Regions from separate parts of the Planococcus faecalis genome, predicted to be linked through region 2. Evidence: riboswitches for the same ligand, from Rfam matches in the RefSeq annotation. Region 2 holds a riboswitch; the other holds the start of a gene.
What was found. A riboswitch is a leader RNA that binds a small molecule or an ion and turns the genes downstream of it on or off. The one in region 2 is predicted to bind thiamine pyrophosphate.

Region 1: linked by a shared signal. The riboswitch ahead of AJGP001_RS09085 (YkoF family thiamine/hydroxymethylpyrimidine-binding protein) and the one ahead of thiT (energy-coupled thiamine transporter ThiT) in region 2 are both predicted to bind thiamine pyrophosphate.

What each region holds. Positions count from the first base shown of each region.
Region 1 covers NZ_CP019401.1:1,824,574-1,832,438, reverse strand. Annotated here, with positions in the region: gene AJGP001_RS09115 (LCP family protein) at 119-1,066, shown strand; gene AJGP001_RS09110 (AI-2E family transporter) at 1,125-2,312, shown strand; gene AJGP001_RS09105 (sporulation protein) at 2,377-2,796, shown strand; gene AJGP001_RS09100 (energy-coupling factor transporter transmembrane component T family protein) at 3,073-3,828, opposite strand; gene AJGP001_RS09095 (ABC transporter ATP-binding protein) at 3,809-5,239, opposite strand; gene AJGP001_RS09090 (ECF transporter S component) at 5,232-5,813, opposite strand; gene AJGP001_RS09085 (YkoF family thiamine/hydroxymethylpyrimidine-binding protein) at 5,815-6,405, opposite strand; TPP riboswitch at 6,497-6,602, opposite strand; gene AJGP001_RS09080 (hypothetical protein) at 7,576-7,865, shown strand, end outside.
Region 2 covers NZ_CP019401.1:975,887-983,751, reverse strand. Annotated here, with positions in the region: gene AJGP001_RS04760 (M3 family oligoendopeptidase) at 1-1,391, opposite strand, end outside; gene AJGP001_RS04755 (TspO/MBR family protein) at 1,586-2,317, shown strand; gene map (type I methionyl aminopeptidase) at 2,425-3,177, opposite strand; gene thiT (energy-coupled thiamine transporter ThiT) at 3,312-3,887, opposite strand; TPP riboswitch at 3,984-4,081, opposite strand; gene AJGP001_RS04740 (M20 family metallopeptidase) at 4,230-5,303, shown strand; gene AJGP001_RS17470 (hypothetical protein) at 5,369-5,506, shown strand; gene AJGP001_RS04735 (SGNH/GDSL hydrolase family protein) at 5,629-6,540, opposite strand; gene AJGP001_RS04730 (aminopeptidase) at 6,553-7,782, opposite strand; gene AJGP001_RS04725 (DEAD/DEAH box helicase) at 7,779-7,865, opposite strand, start outside.

The DNA.
Region 1 (7,865 bases), 850 kb from region 2:
GGAATGGGGACCGGCACTATTTATTTTATGTCCAGTTGCACTATTTAAAAAATGTCGAAACTTAATGATCACGATAACGTCTTATTGACGTGAAAGTTTAGAAAGGAGTGCATTCCTTATGGAAGAAGAATTACAACCCATTAAAAGAAAAAGACGCAGAAAAAGAAGATTTCGACTGCGTGGTATCATCTTCCTGCTCCTGATTGTCTTGGTCGCTATTGGTACTTATGCATTCATACAATTTAAAAATGGTGAAAGTTTAGCAGATCAATCACAACAAGAACCTGTTACCTTCAATGAAGACGAAGCAAATGGAGAATATGAAAATATTTTAGTGTTAGGTGTGGATTCACGCGGGGAGGAGAAGTCTCGTACAGATACGATGATGCTCGTAACACATGACAAAGTGAACGGCGAAATTAAATTAACTTCATTTATGCGGGATATTTATGCAGATATTCCGGGCTATCAATCTTATAAACTTAATACCGCTTATTATTTGGGCGGTGTTGATTTACTTGCAGAAACGTTAAGAGGTATGTTTGGTGTAGAAATTCATCATTATGCACTAATCGATTTTTCGAGTTTTGAAAGTCTTGTTGATGTAGCTGCACCAAATGGTGTGGAAATTGATGTCGAAAAAGAAATGTCTGAATATATCGGTGTTTCTTTAACACCAGGTGTTCAAAAATTAACTGGTAAAGAACTTTTAGGATATGCTCGTTTTCGTGCCGATAACGAAGGAGATTTTGGACGAGTACGTCGTCAACAGCAAGTTATTACAGCGATGAAAGATGAAATGGCTAGTGTTACGGCTATTCCAAAACTTCCTAAGTTAGCTGGAGCATTACAAGGTTATGTCCAAACCGATATGCCGTTACTGGACCAAGTGAAGTTAGCGGCGCAATTAGCAACTGGAGGAGGCGGGGAAGTTGAACGATTGACTTTGCCGGTTGAAAACAGCTATAGCTATGGGAATTATTCTCACGCGGGCTCAGTTTTGGATATCGATGTTGAACAAAACAAACAGGCGTTACGCGAATATTTGTCGCAACCCTTAGACTAACTTTGTTATAATTATGCTAATATGAGACTATAAAGTTTATTCAGAAAAGAGGAAGCTTATGCAGTCAGAGGACAAGCCATCATTCTTTGCTACTAGTTATATTCGCTTTTTAGGTGGCAGAAACACCCTATTCACGCTAATTTCGTTGCTTTTGCTCGGATTGGTGGTATATATTTTTAGAGAAGTTTCGTTCTTGTTTCATCCTATTAGCGTTTTCATGAAAACAGTCGTGCTGCCGATTGTATTGGCATTGGTTTTCTTCTATTTATTGCGACCGATTTTGCGTATGTTGGAGAATTTTAAAATAGCGCGTATTTGGGGAATTATTATTATTTTTCTTGGTGTAATTGGACTAATCACCTTACTAATCGTCTTGGTTTTTCCTTTTTTACGCTCCCAATTCGAAACATTAATCGTTGATTTCCCAAAATATTTTATGCAATTATTGACGAATGTAGATGGATTTTTGAGAACATCATTTGTCGGCGACTACTATAGTGAATCTAATTTCACGGTTGATACCTTACTTGCCACATTGCCTGCAAATATAGCAGATACGTTGCAAAATACAGTAACCAGTGTCATTACTGGGATTACGGGGTTAATTTCGACGATTACGGGCGTTATTTTGTCGATTGTTATTGTTCCATTTATCTTGTTTTATCTTTTAAAAGACGGCGAAAACTTGCCGGATTATTTCTTGAAACTTTTGCCGCCAAGATTCCGCGATGATACACGTGAAGTATTCGCAGAAGCAGATAAGCAACTAGGTGCTTATATTCAAGGTCAGTTAATTGTTGCATTTTGTATTGGTGTCATGGTTTATATTGGGTTTTTGATTATCGGTATGGAGTATGCATTATTATTAGGAGTCCTAGCAATGGTTACGAGTGTCGTTCCTTATATCGGTCCGGCAATTGCTATTGCACCAGCTGCTATTATTGCTTTAGTAACGTCACCATTCATGCTCGTCAAGCTGGCGGTTGTTTGGACTGTTGTACAATTAGTTGAAGGCAACTTGATTTCACCGCAAGTCATGGGCAAGACCATGTTTATCCATCCAGTGACAATTATTTTCGTCTTATTAACAGCAGGTTCCTTGTTTGGCGTCGTCGGTGTAATTCTAGGAATACCGATGTACGCTTTAGTGCGGGTATTGGTTTCTCATTTTTATAAATTGTTTAAACGTCGCTATAATCGACACGAAATCAATTTAGAAAATCAATACGATTATACAGATTTGTAGTCGTGTTTCAAAATGATCGAATTGTGGTATATAAGTACTAACAAAAGTTGGGGGTTTCCACGATATGAAGTTTAAAGATTTTTTATCATCTATTGGCATTGGGTCACTAAAAGTGAATACAGTGGTTGAGATGCCACATTTAGAAGAAGGCGAAACACTGAATGGTACGATTTATCTTGATGGTGGGGACGGAGAACAGACAATTGATTTTATCGAATTGAATGTCATAAGACTCGTTGAAGATACACGAGATGACAGCGACTTTGATTTTTTTGAAACCATCATTGCGAAACAATCAATGGAGTTTGCAGGATCGGTCAAGTCAAAAGACACGGTCATGCAGCAATTTGAAATTGTTCCAGATGAGCGTTGGATGTTAGAACACCCAAAAGCTAAATTGATTTTACGAACTATTGTCCATGTCAAAAATGGCGTTAATGCAAGAGATGAAGACCTTATCACATATGGGCCGTTAGAGAGCTGAAGTGCAGCTCTCTTTTTTTTATGTAATAAAAGCGAAAGAATTTCTCAATTGAAAAGCAATGCAGTCAAATCTATTAATAATAATATTATATAAACTAAAAAGAGCCTATTTATCCCATGCAAATCAACTGAAAAGGTACAGAGGCTCTGTTTTTATTTACTATGTAAAATATTACATAAGGTTATTAATTGAAATTCAAAACAAAAAACATGCAATACAAGAAAGACGAAAAAAAGGAAATTCTCTTTAAAGAGATTTCCTTTTTTGAAAAGATTTTTAGCTCAACCAAACGCCGCCAAGACAGCTAATAAGTAAAATCGTCATAAAAACACCAGACATGAAGATATCTATGCGACCTAATCGAATAGGGCAGTAATAAGCGCTTCTAATGTTACCTGTAAACCCGCGTGCTTCCATAGCAAATGCTGATCGTTCAGCCTTTCTAACGGCTCCAGCAAGCATGGGAATTAACACACGGTGCATAGCTAGTATTCGTTGCCAACTATATTTCTTCGTTTCAACAACGCGCAGTCTTTGAGCTTGTTGGATTTGTAAAAATTCTTCTTTCATAACCGGTAAAAATTGATAGCCGACCATTACACCATACGCAAGCTTCGGGGAAAGCTTTAGCTGTTGCATGAGACTCATAATAAACTTTGCCGGATCGGTCGTAAAAGCGAATAACAAAGACAAAGTCGAGAACGCCATAACGCGAAAAGCTAGTGACAAAGCGTATGCCCATTGTGTATCAGTCACATCAATTCCAGCAAATGACCAAATAACGGTACCGCCAGTATTTGCGCCGAATACGACAGTAGTCCATAAATAACCAAAAGCACCAATCGAAAAAGGGAGCATGAAGACCAACCATAGCTTCCAATTTGTACGACTCATTGTTAGTTGTAAAAGAATGATGCCTAGCCAAAACAACAGGGGCGTCCACGGATTAAAAAAGAACGCAATAATAAGCATTGAAATCGTCACTAAGATAAATTTGATTGAAGGATTCATGTCATGCAAAAGATTTTGCAAGGTCAGCCACTCCTTTTGGTGCTAGTAAATGGTGTAACGTGAGCAGTCTTTCGTTCTGCCATACGTCTTTTGCTGCAAATTTACCTGTCAACTTGCCACCTTTAATGAGTAGCACCGAATCAGCAAGGCTCGCCGCAAATTCCATATCGTGTGTCACAATCAAAAGCGTTGTACCTTCCCGAGAGCGCTGGTCAATCAATTCAAAGAGTTCGAGCAGCGCGGCAGCATCCTGCCCAGAAGTCGGTTCGTCCATCAATAGTACTGGGCGTTTATCGGCGAGCATAGCGGCAATCGCTACACGGCGTTTTTGTCCGTGGCTAATGGCGAAAGGATGAGCGTTGTGAATTTCATCCAGACGTAAGTTTGTCATTAATCTATCGAGTTCTGAGCGACTAGAGGCTCCTGAATAAGCGACTTCTTGAGCGACTTGTTGCGTCAAAAACAAATACTCAGGAGATTGTGGAACATAGCCAATGCCTTTTGACTCAACAGTACCGGTCGACTTTTTGTAAATACCACATAGTGATTTGACGAGTGTGGATTTACCGCTGCCATTAGGTCCCGCAATAACGACTATTTCACCGCGTTCAACTGAAAAGGATAAAGGCGACAGCAATTGGCAGTTGTTAATCGTGAATGACAGTTCTTCAGTTCGTAATGCTGTGGTCTCTCGTATTGCAGAATAGCGTTTGGGGAATAAAACCGGCTCTCTCTGTGTAAAAGACTGGTCCACTACTAGCCGACCATCCCCATCCAGTTGGATTTCTCGTTCGAAAAAGGAACCCCAACTGCTTAACCTGTGCTCAACCGCGACAATAGTTAAAGAAGATCTTGTCTGTAGTTTCTCTAGCCAGTTGACAAATTGTTGTGCTGTATACGGATCCAAGTGAGAAAGCGGTTCATCTAGCAATAACACTTCCGGGTCCATGATTAGCGCACAAGCAGTTGCAACTCGTTGTTTTGTACCACCTGACAACGACTGAATGACGGTTTTTCTTAGATAGGTCAGGTCCGTCAATTCTAAAACCGCGGTAATGCGAATGTCCATGTCTTCAAAAGGTGTATGCAAGTTTTCTAATGTAAACGCCAGTTCTTCTTCAACGGTAGGCATGCAAAACTGTGAATCAGGATCTTGAAAAACTGTTGCAACGCGGTGATTGATTTCTCCAGGGGCATAATCACTAGCTGGTTTTCCAAATAGGCGAATTTCACCGTCAATTGAGCCATCGCAGTTGTCAGGATACAAGCGATTTAGTATATACAAAAGCGTGCTTTTACCGCAACCACTGGGCCCAGAAATGACTAGCTTTTCGCCTCGACAAACCGAGAATGAAAGATTTTCTAAGGTTTTTTTAGAGTCTTCAGGAAAGTGAAACGACACTCTATTTAAAGAGAAAATCTCTTCAGGCATTGATATCACCTTTTTTCGTTCGAGCAATGGCGTAACCGCGGAGTGATCCGGTCGCAAGTAAAGCGTCTCCGATATACTTTCCACCAATACCCGCAATTATTGCCCCACTAAGAACGCGAATCGTAAACATTAACGCGACGAATGATGGATCCAGTGCTGCATAACCAGAAATGAAGTAGCCGTAAACAAAGCTGAAAACAGCTGATCCGATTCCTGCAAGCATAAGCACCAAAATAGTGAAATGCTTATAACCGGTTAATGCAAATGCCGCTTCAGCACCGAGCCCTTGAATAACACCAGATAAAATGAGACGCGGGCCGACAGCATTGCCAATTAGGACTTCAATTGCCGCAGCCATCGTTTCAGAAAGAAAGGCAGCACCCGGCTTGCGGATAATATACATGCAGATTATTGATACAATAAACCAAATACCGAACATCCATTCATAAGCAAGTGGTCCAATTATAGCTGCCCAAATATTCGCTGCGTGAACAAACAATAAATAGACGATGCCGAAAACGACCGCAAATAACGACATCAATACCACTTCTTTTAATTTCCACGACTTCAACATATTATGCACCTCCATGAGACGAACTATTGATGCTCATGGATATGGTCATGACCAAATGGCGATGTTTATCAGAGCGGGCATTGGTGAATGCTTCTTCATAAAAATCGAATACCTCATGAATATCGCCATGAATACCACTTGCGTAATGCATGGAATCGTTGAAAACGCCTTGATGTTTAGCGCGCTCGACTTCACGGTAAATTACTGTCATGTAATCTGGATTGTTCATCGGGTATAGCGCAAATTGTGAAGATACGTATTGTTGTGTATTGTCGGTATTTACTAGCACATCGTCTTTTTCTAAATAGACATCACCTGACGAATCACCAGGACAACCAATTGAAAAAGTGCCGGACAGTGCGACATGTTCGCCTGTCTTTGCCGTATGCAAGGCTAGAACTTTAGCGACATTAAAGACGTGAACTTGCTTGCCTCGTATTACTGTAGAGACGTCGTCCGTATGCATCCAAACGTTCGATGTGTCGGTATCGTTTAACGCCCTTTTAATTACTTTGATAAAATCGCCAGTCATCGGATGCAGTGAAAAGCGAAATCCGACGATGGGGTTTGTGCCGCATTGCAGTGAGTCCATGAATAATTCCTCCTTAAAAATGTGCACAAAAAAGACCGCATCCGTGAAGATGCAGCCATAGTCTACAAATAATTAATAAAAGAAATTATTTCAGAAATGCGCCGCACTTCCTCACGCAGGTATTATCCTGATCGAGTTTTGAGGGATCGAAGCTTGCGCTTGCATCTCAGCCAAAGTGGGCACCCCTAGTGCAGAAAACGGTATGCGGTTTTTGTGTTCGGGTTGTTCCCGATGAGTTTAGTGTAGAGGAAGTGACTGAGGAAGTAAAGAGGGGATTTGGAGACAGTAGAAGTGGCGAGAGGGGTTGAGAAAGAGAGACAGGTGAAAGTCGCTCCGATCGCTTTGGGCATGGCTCTCGCACTAAGTCAGAAAAGAACACCTGTCTCAGTGCTTCGCCGAGCCCGTGACCGCGCCTCGCTTGGTGAGTTGACAGTAGGGGAGAAGTAAAGTTAGTTTTTTGTGATTTCTCATGAGCTTATAGTTTGTAATAGCTTGCGAAAATCCTTCAAAGCTTTTACGAATGTTTTTTGCAAATGAAATATCGGGCAACATCATACGTAGCTTTTCGATAGGATAGTATTAGTAAAAATGAAAATCACAAGATTACTTTGCTTAATACTTGTATAAAATGGAAGAACTGCACTGTGAAATGGAATTGGAATAAGACAAGCATCATTCTTCTATATTCTCATGAAAAGCTTATGAAGATGGACCTCCCCAAAGTGGAGTTGGCCTCGTATTGGTTTAAAGAATGGACAGCTGAATTAAACGGGAAATAGCCAGCAAAGACTGGTGTTTGAATGTAACTTAAGTGCAGTTAAGTTACATTCAAATTGGTCAGGAAGTAACGAGTTGGAACTTTTAAAAAGGAGTTTAGTAGCTTGAGAGAATTTTTGCATGAGCAATCAAATCGATTACAAGACAAGAATAGTAGCTTTACACTAGTGCCAAACAAAGAGAATGAGCTAGAGCATCAATTAAGCTGCTTTTTTAATATCTGAATGTAACTTAATGTGAATTATGTTACATTCACTTTCTTTTCTATGGCTCTTCAATAAGTCGCCGGTAGCCAATGTTTTTTCAGTTCGTCAAACGTTCCTTCACCCTAAAAAATGATATACTTTAAAAAAAGAAATAAATAATTTTATTTTAAAGTTAGGGGTGAAACTAATGAGTGGTATTATGCCGAAAAAAAGAGCGTCTGAACACGGACTGAAGCCCGGAAAAAAAGCAAAAAGACGGGTACGTGTTTCGCAGCAACGACAATTGAGCATCCCCAAAGATTTTTACCTGGCTCTTGGACTCACCGATGAAGCCGTCATGGAATTTACGGGGACAGAGATCATCATCCGGCCTGCCACATTCGAAGAAGTCGATTTCTCTGCAGATATTTTACAAGACTTAATCGCTCAAGGTCTTTCTGGGCAAGAGTTGTTGCAAGAATTCAAGAAAATCAAAGC
Region 2 (7,865 bases):
GTTTCAAAAAGGAAGCGCGAATGAATGTTCATGAAGAAAGCAACACTACGCTGAACTTTATCTTCTAGCAACGCAATTTTCTCTTCATTGGACTTGGCATTTTTCACAGCTGCATCTGCCACAATCATTTCCGCAAATGTAGACGCTGTTTCTGCGACATTCATAGCATACGAACGGTTTAACGCGTGAACTGGACGAAGAGCGAAAGAATGAAATGCATGCCCAAGTTCATGAGCCAAAGTTGCCACATTAGACATCGAGCCACTATAAGTCATGAAAATACGCGATTCTTCACCTAATGGCAAGCTTGTACAAAATCCGCCAGGTCGTTTGTTCGGACGATCTTCTGCTTCGATCCAGCCATTTTCAAATGCTTGCTGTGCGAATTGCTCTAGTTCCGGACCAAATTTTCCAAATTGCTTAAGGATAAATTCTGCTCCTTCTTGATAAGAAAACTGTTGCGTACTTTCCGTTACTGGTGCATCCACGTCATACCAATCCAGTCCGTCTTTTCCAAGTAGTTTTCCTTTTTGGTTTAAATAATCAACAAAAGGCTGTTTGTTTTTACTAATAGCTCCCCACATCGCATCTAAGGTTTCTTGCTTCATGCGATTAATGTGTAAGGGTTCTTGAAGGGGATTGTCCCATCCACGTTTTTTATACGTTTCCAAACGAAAGCCACCAATGGAATTCAAGGTTTTGGCAAAGAATTCTTCTTTCTCTGTCCATGCTTCCTCTAATTTTTGGTAGGACTCTTTTCGAACTGCTGCATCTTTATGAGAACTCAGATTATTCGCTTGTCCTACCGATAATGACTTCTCTTCGCCGTCCACTGTGACTGTAACGTTAATTTCGCCAACTAGCATATCGTATAATTGGCCCCAGCTGTGATACCCGTCAATACTTAACGCGGTAATCAAGCCTTCCTCTTTTTCAGAAAGTAACATTTTTGCCTCGTCACGCCACTCGTTTAAGACAAATGTAAATTTACGTAAAGACTCTTCGTTTAATAGTTCATTCCATATGCCATCCTCGGTCTTTACTAAATCTTGTTGGATTTTCTGAAAAGAGTTTTGGAAGCGCGCAGATAAGGTCGAAGCTTCACTTTCTAAAATACCTGCTTTTTTATCTTGTGTATTTTGTGCCATCAAACAGCCAATAAATGAACCTGCTTGACTGAGATGGCGCATTACATGGCTCATTTGTTCAAGCAAGTCAGCAACTTTTGGTGCATCTTCTTTCGTCGTTAGTACTTCAAACTTTTGGACGTGCGCTTCAAATTCAGAGAGTTTGTTTACTGCTTCGTCCATATGTAACCGCAATTCCCGCGATTCACTTCCTCCTGGAAATAGCGTGTCCAAATCCCATTGTTCTGGATAGGTAACTGTCATAATTTCTCCTCCTGATAAACTAAATTTTCTAAAAACACTTCTTTAGTATATCATTTTTCTTTCCGAAACCGGAACAATATTCCACTCTTCAAGCTAATACTTCACCTTATCGACATGTTTAGGGATTTTTTTGGAAAAGGTTAATTGTTGATTGAAACGACGACAGGTATACTAAAATGAAGGAGGGATTCTGCATGATTCGTATTTTACTTATGACAATTTCTTTTATTGCTGTCGTTGTCATGAATACTTTGGCAAATACCTTGCCGTTAAACGATCAAACTACAGGTGACGTGTCTAACCGACTGTTAGTGTTGTTTACACCAGCCGGTTACGTATTTTCAATTTGGTCCATCATCTATCTTTTGCTGGCTGTTTGGATTGTTGCTTTCTGGATACGTTTAAGAAAAGGACAGACCCCTTCACACAAGATCACTTTGTTTTTTGTCTTAAGCTGCCTGTTCAATATAAGTTGGCTCTTGTTATGGCATTATGAATTTTTTGCCTGGTCCATTGTTGCCATGCTTGGCTACTTGATAGCATTGATTGCTCTTTACCTGCAATATGGAAATTCGGAAAGATCGTTTACTGAACGGCTGCCTATTTCAATCAATATGGGATGGATTAGTGTAGCCACTATTGCCAACATCAGTTTCGTCTTAACTTTTTACAATTGGAGCGGTTGGGGATTGAGCGATCAGCTGTGGACAGTTATTATGTTGACAGTCGCGACTGCAATCGCTTTGCATATTCGGTTTCATCATATGGATATTCCTTTCGCTTTGGTCTTTATATGGGCGTTCATTGGAATTGCTGTTAAACACGGCACAGACGAAATGTTAGTAACAACCGCATCTCTTTTCTTGAGCGGCGTTATCTTAACCGGTATTTTGCTCATAAAAAAAAGAACGGCACCTACTCAATAAATCTGCGAGAGACTCGATTAGAGCGAGCTTGTCTGCAGATTTTTTGCATTCACATTCAACTAACATAAAAAAGAGATTCGGCTATTCCACCGAATCTCTTTTTTATGTTAGCTGTTTAGTTTAGTCAATAAAATCGGTTCACCTTTTGTTACCAATACAGTATGTTCGATTTGCGCGACCAATGATTGATCCGGTGTTATAAATGTCCAGCCATCACCTGACTCGATAATGTGCTCGGCTTTTTGAGAGATAAAGGGCTCTACTGCAAGTACCATGCCTTCTTTTAAAATCGTCGTCTCCCAAGCATCGTAATAATTTAAAATATGTTGGGGCGCTTCGTGAAGTGATTTACCAATGCCATGTCCAGTCAAGTTTTTGATGACGAACAATCCTTGCTCTTTCGCTTCACGTTCAACAGCCTTACCAATTTGGTTGAGTTTTGCACCGGCTTTGACTTTCGTCATCGCGCGGTCAAATGCCGAAGCGGCTGCTTCACAGATTTTTTCTTTTTCAGCATGTCCTTCGCCTACGACAAATGAAATTCCTGTATCAGAGAAGAATCCTTCATATGACCCCGAAACATCGATATTCACAATATCTCCATCTTGGATGACACGGCTACCTGGAATACCATGAGCCACTTCTTCGTTGACGCTGATACATGTATATCCAGGAAAATCATATTCTGATTTTGGACCGGAAACGCCACCCAGCTCCTCAAATAATTGACCGCCCAGTTCGTCGATTTCTTTTGTCGTGACTCCAGCTTTTGTGGCAGCTTTCATCGCTTCCCGAATTTCAGCCACCATTTGGCCAGCTTTTTTTAACATTTCAATCTCTTTTTCATTAGTTGCTATCATCAATGACCCTTCTTTCAAGCTTTTCTATTCAAGAATTATACCACAAAATTAAAAGGGATTCTCTTCTACAGGTCTAACTAGTCCTGAATCCAAAGATTGAAAAGAAGGCTGTCAAAAGACAGCCTTCTACCATTTCAAGCTTCTGCATCTACCAATTTCGGTGCAGCCGCAAAAAGTGCAGCACAGACAAAAGCAGCAAGCAAGAATACCGGTATCATGTAAGTTGCATTATAAATGACCGAATAGATGATCACATTGCCTTCAGCAAACATGCCGAAGAACAAAATACCTGTAATAACATGGACCAAGTAGCGCAACACAGAAGCGATTAGCACTCCCACTACTATAGCCGTTATCATTTTACCCGTTTGCTTAGCTTGCGCATGTTGCATATACTTTGCACGCATAATGCCTGCTACCCCAACAACTCCATACGCTAAAATATAATCCAGCAAGACCTGCATGACAACAAACCCAAACGATAATGGGGTGACAGAGATAAATCCAGAAACGATTTGCAGGAGCCCGACTAAAATCCCAGTTAGAATTCCGGCACCTGCACCTCTTCTAAAAGCAATTAAAACAATTGGAATCATTACCAAGCTGACCGAGCCGCCTTGTGGCATCCGGAAAGAAATGAAATCCAACACAAATCCAAGAGCCGCGAAAATTGCAATTTCTGTCATCAACAATACTTTTTTATTTCTCATGACTTCCTCCTTAGGTGTTGTGTACATCACCAGAAGGGTCGTGAATAAAACCATATTAAAAACGACGTCAGGACAGAGCCTGGCGTCGTTGTAAGAGCCGGTTTCCATCCACATCCCTGCGCAAGTGTTAACTTACAGGTTCAAAGGGTAAGAACAAATGTTCACTCTCAGCAAAAGCTCCCCTTGTGGTGTATACAACTATATTAACAGTCACCTGTATTGTACACAACGCTGTTCTTTTATGCAACATCGTTTTAAGATGATGTGATAGGGTAAAGATGAGAATAGTTACGATACTTGAAAGGTGGTGGAGGCAGCCGGGATATTAGGCTTGCCAAAAGGATGATTGAATTGTTAAAAGAATTGATAAAGATTCAAAGTGATACCAAAGAGGGTGCCAACAAAGCTCTTCTTTTCTGTGCCGATTGGCTAAAAACCAAAGGAGAATCCGTGAAGGTTCATGACAATAAAGGCTACTTGATGTTGACAGCTGTTAAAGGGCAAGGAGAAGAGACGATTGTCTGGAATGGTCACGTTGATGTAGTTCCGGGTCATAAAGAGCAATTTGTACCTGTTGAAGAAGGAGATCGACTTTATGGGCGAGGCGCTGCTGACATGAAAGCCGGAGTTGCAGCCATGATGCAGGCGTTTGTCGAACTCGACAGTTCCCTCGTAACTCGCGAAGTGCAGTTACATATTGTCACTGATGAAGAAATTGGCGGACGCCATACATCCAAGTGGCTCGTCGAACAAGGATTCCACGGTGATTTTGTCATTTGCGGAGAACCTACCGGATTAAAAGTCGGACTTCAATCTAAAGGGATTTTGAGAATGGATATGGTTTTTAAAGGCAAACCTGCTCATGGTAGTCGTCCATGGGAAGGAATTAACGCCATTGAATCTGCGATGAAATTCCATCTGGCCGTCGCCGATTTACCGTTCCGAAAAGAATCCACCGAATATTACGAGCAACCTTCTGTCAATCTGCCCATCATCAAAGCAGGAGAACGCTATAATGTCGTTCCTGAGGTTTGTGAAATGTCTTACGATATCCGTTTTATGCCAGGACAGCAAAAAGAAGAAATCGTTCGACAATTGGTGGACTTGGCTGAGACTTTGAACGTTACTATGGATTATAAAGCTTCGGGATCTACACCTCCTCTAACAACTACAAAAGACAATCCATTTATTCAAAGCTTGCAAAAAGCAATTACAGCTACTACACAACAACAAGCTGTTTTGTTTGGTCAGCACGGCGCAGCCGACACACGTTATTATGCAGCCGTAAACGGCGGTGAAGGTGCCATTGAATTTGGACCAAGTGGTGACGACTGGCATGGCAATGCGGAATATGTAACGATTTCAAGTGTTCACGCATACAAAAACATCTTGCTGGCACATGCGCAACTGACGTAAGAGGTTTGCATCATAGAGAACTCGGGAAAACAACAATCACTACGATTATGAATGGAGAGATTTAAATGGCAATTGGAAGACTACTGAAATCTGCAATCAAATATGGCCCTATAGCATATCCTATTATTCGCAAAGTATTAAACAAAAGAAAACAAGGCAAAGCAGGTCAATCTCCTACTAAACAGCCTACTAAAAAACGCTAATAAAAAACGTTCCGGCATATATGCCAGAACGTTTTTTATTAGCATGAAACAGCTACTCTTCTTACATAAAAAAGTGAACCTCTCAGTATTTAGAGAAAAGTGAATATGCATTTTCGCACATTTTAAACGTAAGGAATTTCTTGCTGTAAAGCCAAGTACCCTGTTTTGTTTTGATCAGAAGGTCGCTTCGCCGTTTCTTCAGCTTCGCTATCTTTTGGTGTCTTCTGTTCTTGCTGTTCTTGTGCTTCTATAATTTCCTCAAAAGACAGTGGGTTTGCTGGTGGCAGTTCAGAATTTTCTATGGTCCACGCTTCTTGATAGTTTTCGAAAAATGCGTTTGCCATCGCCTGGTAACCAATTACGTTCGGATGAACATCGGCTGGATTTGGAATTTTATCCACGCCGTTTGCACCAAATGGTTGGTCTACTGACACAAAAATAGCACCCGCTTTTTCAGCTGACAATCGAAGAATTTCATTAAGTCGATCCAGTTGTTTGGACGTGCCATTTTTTTGACTTTCACGGACGTGAGGGTATGCAAAATAATAGCCCATCACATAAACAGTGGCATCTGGAGATTTTTCGGTAAGCTCAGATAAGATTAAGTCCATATTTTTTCTTGCTCCATTGAGCGCAAAATCTACTTGACGTTGTTGAAAAGTCAAAGAACCTTGTTTCGAGTCGTTTTGTACTAAACGCAACAGATCATTTGCTCCAGCTGATATCGTTATCAGATTAGCTGACCCAAGCACTTTTTCCGCCTCATCTGTTTGTATACTGTCTAACACATCAGCCGTTGTAAATCCAGGAAATGCCAGATCTTTCGAGTAAAAGGCCACGGGTTGATTGCGTGTTAGTTCTTGATGGATCAAATCGGTATAACCCGTATCTATTTGTTGATTGGGTGTTTGTCCTGCTGCTAGTGAATCCCCGATTGCCACATACGCGGCAGGGATTTGTATCGCTGCTTGCGCAGAGGCCGTTCCACTAAACAATAGAAATCCAGCCATTGCTGCCATCCAATACTTCTTCATCTCCATCACCTCTTAGAATGCCCAGTTTCCGTTTCGGAAGATAGGCTCTTTTGAACCATCAATCGTGATGCCATCAATATTCATGTGCTCACTGCCTATCATGAAATCTTCATGGACAATTGACGTGTTAAGGCCGATAGCTGCTAGTTGATTGCGCTCTAAATCGCGTGCACCTTCGTAGCAAGTAGGATAAGAATCACCAATCGCTAAATGATTTGAAGCATTTTCATCGAATAAGGTATTGTAAAACAGAATATTCGAATCGGAAATTGGAGAATGAAATGGCACTAATGCCACTTCTCCCAAATAAGCTGCCCCTTCGTCGGCGCTAATCATTTCGTCTAGAAGTTCTTGTCCTGTTGCTGCTTTGGCCTGAACAATTTTCCCTTTTTCAAAAGTCAGTGTAAATCCATCAATCACATTTCCCTGGTAGACCAGTGGCTTTGTGTTCTGAACGATGCCATCTACTCCATGCTTCAACGGAACGGTGTAAACTTCTTCGGTCGGCATATTCGCAATAAATGGATTTCCTTGAGGCGTTTTTGACGCACCAGACATCCAAATGTGCTTGTCTGGAAGTTCAATAGTTAAATCCGTTCCAGGTGCACTATACTGCAATTTCACGTAACGTTTATCGTTTAATTGCGTAGCTCGTTTCTCTAACAAGGCGATGTGGTTTTTCCAAGCTTCCACTGCATTGCCTTCACCGATTCGTACAGTTTTGAAAATAGCTTGCCATAAAGACTCCATTTGTTGTTCAGCCGGCAAGTTGGGAAACACTTTTTGTGCCCATTTTGAGGACGGAATTGCAACAATCGACCATGCTACTTTATCCGTTCCAACTGCTTGACGATAGCGCTCTAACGCTGTTCCTGAAGCTTTTTGCCAATCGGCCAAACGTTTTGCTGGAATTCCAGTTAGCAAGTCCGGATCTTCCGCATCAATCCACAGGAAAGCCCCACCCGTATTAACAACTTCATCTCGCTGTAAGACAGACCATTCTGGATATTCTTTAAATGTGTCATCAGGAGCTAATTCAAAATGCGTTCGTGTCAATACCGGATCTTCGTAGTTAACCTGTACACGTTTAGCACCTGCTTCATAAGCTTTTCTAACGACAATCCGCGTAAATTCAAGCGTGTCAATTGTTGTATTAATGACGACCAATTGTCCTTTTTGAACATTTAATCCGACATAAACCGTTAATTCAGCGTATTGTTCAAGCTTTTCATGAAAATTCATCGCTTATTCCCCTTCGCGGCAATGGTTTTGCTAGATCCTTCGATTAACTTACCACCATGAACAATTTTTTGAACAGGCTTAGA